DNA from 2 places in the Bacillus sp. JJ664 genome. Region 1 is predicted to be linked to the other one. Evidence: a T-box and tRNA genes for the amino acid it is inferred to sense, from the RefSeq annotation. Region 1 holds a T-box; the other holds one or more tRNA genes.

Region 1 (2,396 bases):
AGTTGGTGACACGATGAAAATTGGTGTATTAGCTTTACAGGGAGCAGTTCAAGAACATATTAATGCAATTAAGGCATCAGGTGCCGAAGCGGTAATTGTGAAGCGTGTAGAGCATTTAGAAGGATTAAATGGGATTGTGTTACCAGGTGGAGAAAGTACTGCAATGCGTAAGTTACTTGACCACATTGGTTTACTACAACCATTAAAAGATAAAATTGAAAATGGTTTACCTGCATTTGGTACATGTGCTGGCATGATTTTGCTTTCAAAAGAAATTGCAAATGATGATACAGTACACCTAGGCGTAATGGATATGGTTTCAGAGCGTAATGCATTTGGTAGACAAGTCGATAGTTTTGAAGTAAATATTCCTATAAAAGGAGTATGTGAAGACTTCCCGGCGGTATTCATTAGAGCACCATTTATTCGTTCAGTATCTGGGGATGCGGAAGTAATAGCAGAGCATGATGGTAACATTGTTGCTGTTAAACAAAACCATATGTTGGCTGCATCGTTCCACCCAGAATTAACAAACGATTATCGCTTAATGAATTACTTTGTAAGCATGGTTAAAGAAAAAAATGCTAATTTAAGTATGTAGCTATTGAAAAATGTAAAAGCTTATAGTAAATTATAATAAAATTTAATTGTCTAAAGCGATGAAAGAAAATAGTAACAAGTTCTTAATTTCCAGAGAGTCGGTGGCTGGTGAAAACCGATAATGAAGTCTTGTGAATCCATTCTTGAGCGAGTTGTGGAATACTGATTTTAGTTAGTAAATAACTCCGGTTATATAGTCCGTTAAACTATACTAAGGTGGAAGGATTATTTATAATTCTTCAATTAGGGTGGCAACGCGGGTAGCTCTCGTCCCTTTATAGGGATGAGGGCTTTTTTGTATTCTTTTTTAACATCCTTTAGACAACTAAGAAAATAGGAGGAATGAAAATGTTAGACGTTAAGTTATTACGTAGCAATTTTGAAGATGTAAAAGCAAAATTAGAGTTACGTGGTGGAGATGTAAGCTATATTGAAAAATTTGAAGACTTGGATTTAAAGCGTAGAGAACTACTTGTTGAGGTTGAAGGATTAAAAAGTCGCCGTAATGAAGTTAGCCAAGAAATAAGTGTTTTAAAGCGTGAGAAAAAAGACGCTGAGGCTTTAATTGTTGAAATGCGTGAAGTTGGCGACAAAATTAAAGAACTAGATGAAGAAATTAGAGGGTTAGAAGAGCAACTGGATGCAATTCTATTTACAATTCCAAACCTAGTAAGTGATTCAGTTCCTGAAGGGTTAACTGAAGATGATAATGTAGAAATACGTAGAATCGGTGAAGTTCGTACTTTTGAATTTGAACCGAAGCCACACTGGGATTTAGGCGTAGATCTAGACATTCTAGATTTTGAGCGAGGTGCTAAAGTTACAGGTAGCCGTTTTACATTCTACAAAGGTCTAGGCGCAAAACTTGAGCGTGCTCTAATTAGCTTTATGTTAGATCTTCATACTGAAGAGCATGGTTATACAGAAATGTTACCTCCAAACCTTGTAAATCGTTCAAGTATGATTGGTACTGGTCAGCTTCCAAAATTTGAAGAAGATGCATTTCGTATTGAAAAAGAAGATTTCTTCTTAGTACCGACTGCGGAAGTACCAGTTACAAACTACCATCGTGACGAGATTTTAGACGGTTCTCAATTACCGATTGCATATACAGCTTATAGTGCATGCTTCCGTTCTGAAGCAGGATCTGCTGGACGTGATACAAGAGGTTTAATTCGTCAGCACCAGTTTAATAAAGTTGAACTTGTTCGTTTTGTTAAACCAGAAGAATCTTATATTGAATTAGAAAAATTAACAGCTCATGCGGAAAAAGTTCTTCAATTATTACAATTACCATACCGTGTTATCACATTGTGTGCTGGTGATATTGGTTTCTCTTCTGCAAAAACTTATGATATTGAAGTTTGGTTACCAAGCTATGATGCTTACAAAGAAATTTCTTCTTGTAGTAATTTTGAAGGTTTCCAAGCAAGACGTGCGAATATTCGATTCCGTCGTGAGCCGAAAGGAAAGCCAGAATTTGTTCATACATTAAATGGTTCTGGGCTGGCAATTGGTCGTACAGTATCTGCTATTTTAGAAAACTACCAACAAGCAGATGGTTCAGTTGTCATTCCTGAAATACTTCGTCCATACATGGGTGGAAAAGAAGTTATTAAATAAAAAATAAGCAGGTTGTCACGAGAATTAATTTTTCTGTGACAACCTGCATTTTTATTTATAATGTTTTAGTATTCATTTTAAATTGAGGGGTATTCCACATATCCAACCATTTTTTAATTGCAGAAATTAGTATGATCATACCAAGAACTAGCATGATGATTGAAAGAATTGCA
Region 2 (2,396 bases), on a different contig from region 1:
TATACTATAGAAGAATTAAAACAATCCTCAATCCTTTAAATAGATTAAATGTGGATCAAACACCACTATAAAATACAAAAAAGACAATCTACATACTGTAGATTGTCTGGTTATATACATACATGATGCGGCCGAGAGGACTTGAACCTCCACGGAGAAACCTCCACTAGGCCCTCAACCTAGCGCGTCTGCCATTCCGCCACGACCGCAAATAAACAAAAAGTGAGCCATGAAGGATTCGAACCTTCGACCCTCTGATTAAAAGTCAGATGCTCTACCAACTGAGCTAATGGCTCGTAATAAAGATAATAATACAAGTATCACAATTACTACACTTTTGAATGACTTAGAAGTCTATTTGGTCGTGCTATCGCACTAGAGCAATGCTCATAAAAAATAATGGCTGGGCTACCTGGATTCGAACCAGGGCATGACGGAATCAAAATCCGTTGCCTTACCGCTTGGCTATAGCCCAATGAAGTTGCTACATGGTCTAACTCCTGCGATTATACTACTTGATAATGCTCCGCAGGATTTTCTTATGTTGTATTGGATTCACCCCTCGAGTCTACTCCTCAAGATAAAGACAATCCGACATTTGATCACGCTTAAAATCAATACGCTATACTACATAACAGGTATTACGATCTTTCTTTATGTTGTATTGTATTCACCTCTCGAATCTACTCCTCAAGATAAAGACAATCCGACATTAGATGAAACTAAATTCAGAATCACTATTCCACACAATATGTATTATAATCTTTCTCTATGTTGTATTGGTCTTACCTCTCGAATTCACTCCTCAAGACAATCCGACACCTAAATGACAATAAATTAACTACCAAAAATATTATCTCCAAAAAAAGAAAAAATACTACATTATGTAGTAAATAATGGCGGTCCCGACCGGGATCGAACCGGCGATCTCCTGCGTGACAGGCAGGCATGTTAACCGCTACACCACGGGACCGTATACAATTAAATGGTGGAGGATGACGGGCTCGAACCGCCGACCCCCTGCTTGTAAGGCAGGTGCTCTCCCAGCTGAGCTAATCCTCCGTAATATAAAAAATGGTGACCCGTACGGGATTCGAACCCGTGTTACCGCCGTGAAAGGGCGGTGTCTTAACCGCTTGACCAACGGGCCGTATGTATGGCAGAGAAGAAGGGATTCGAACCCTCGCACCGCGTTAACGATCTACACCCTTAGCAGGGGCGCCCCTTGAGCCACTTGGGTACTTCTCTAAAATAATGGCTCCGCAGGTAGGATTCGAACCTACGACCACTCGGTTAACAGCCGAGTGCTCTACCACTGAGCTACTGCGGAATAATCTAAATTATCCATCAACACTTTCTGGTAAGTGGTGACAAGTAATAATATAAACTATGAATATATACCCTGTCAATACTATTTATAACTGTTTTAATTTACTTTTACATATTCCGCAAACAAACCGTTTCAAGTCCACTTTTCTCTTACGTAAGTAAGTTTGTCCACATTTTGTACAAATGTAGCGATACTTATATGGTACAGTTCTCTTTTTAGTTGTAGTCGCTAATGGTTTGCAGTACCTTGGTGCACCAACCTGTTTTAATAAATCTTTAAAATCCTTATCCTCATGCTTATAGCCTTTTTTCATTATGTGTAGATGATAATGGCATAATTCATGTAAGATAATACCCCTTAATTCTTCAATTCCATGTTCATTGAAATACAGCTTATTTAATTCAATATTACTTGTTTTTAATAAATACCTTCCACCTGTAGTTCGTAATCTAGCATTAAAGGTAGCTTGATGTAAAAATGGACGGTTAAAATATTGCGATGATAATTCTTCAACTAATTTTTGTAGTGTTTCGTTTTCCATCCTCATATCGTCCCTTAAATGATTCTATATTCTTTATTTCTTTTTGTATTAACTAATATACAACTCACATTTTTCTAGTTATCTGCATACATTAAACTTACAAATGAGAATTTCAAAGATCAGATTCGTACAATTTATACTAAATGAGTTGCTCTTAGTAAATCTCTCTACAATGGCGTAAAATTTAACTTTTAATTGAACAATTTCGTTATCCTTTTTATAAAGGTATTAGAAGGTTACCCCTCACTCATTTAATATGTCGCCCATCTCAAATTAAAAGATGGGCGAAGATTTTTAAGCTGGAGGTTTTTCATATGGTTATGCCAAGTTGGCTGAAAACCCAAATGCAAAAAGCTTTTTATGAAAAAAACCGCTATCAAATTAAATTATTAAATCAATGCTGGTTTTACTATCAAAAAATTAAGCTTTGACTGTTTCTTTTGATTCAACCGGAAGCATTGACAAGCCTACTCTTTGCTTTTTTTGATCTACTTCGGCAATCCAAACTTTTACAACCTGTCCAAC

What was found. A T-box is a leader RNA that pairs with one kind of tRNA and senses whether it is charged. The one in region 1 lies ahead of serS (serine--tRNA ligase), so its partner is inferred to be a tRNA-Ser.
Region 2: it encodes a tRNA-Ser, which carries the amino acid that the T-box ahead of serS (serine--tRNA ligase) is inferred to sense. The anticodon was not compared.

Annotation. Positions count from the first base shown of each region.
Region 1 is NZ_JBALMS010000013.1:5,012-7,407, forward strand. It holds gene pdxS (pyridoxal 5'-phosphate synthase lyase subunit PdxS) at 1-1, shown strand, start outside; gene pdxT (pyridoxal 5'-phosphate synthase glutaminase subunit PdxT) at 14-601, shown strand; T-box leader at 651-878, shown strand; gene serS (serine--tRNA ligase) at 949-2,223, shown strand; gene cstA (carbon starvation protein CstA) at 2,279-2,396, opposite strand, start outside.
Region 2 is NZ_JBALMS010000093.1:339-2,734, forward strand. It holds tRNA gene V7056_RS14970 (tRNA-Leu) at 127-209, opposite strand; tRNA gene V7056_RS14975 (tRNA-Lys) at 224-296, opposite strand; tRNA gene V7056_RS14980 (tRNA-Gln) at 401-475, opposite strand; tRNA gene V7056_RS14985 (tRNA-Asp) at 898-973, opposite strand; tRNA gene V7056_RS14990 (tRNA-Val) at 987-1,062, opposite strand; tRNA gene V7056_RS14995 (tRNA-Glu) at 1,076-1,150, opposite strand; tRNA gene V7056_RS15000 (tRNA-Ser) at 1,158-1,248, opposite strand; tRNA gene V7056_RS15005 (tRNA-Asn) at 1,256-1,330, opposite strand; gene V7056_RS15010 (SprT family protein) at 1,416-1,871, opposite strand; gene cmpA (cortex morphogenetic protein CmpA) at 2,192-2,302, shown strand; gene V7056_RS15020 (Tex family protein) at 2,292-2,396, opposite strand, start outside.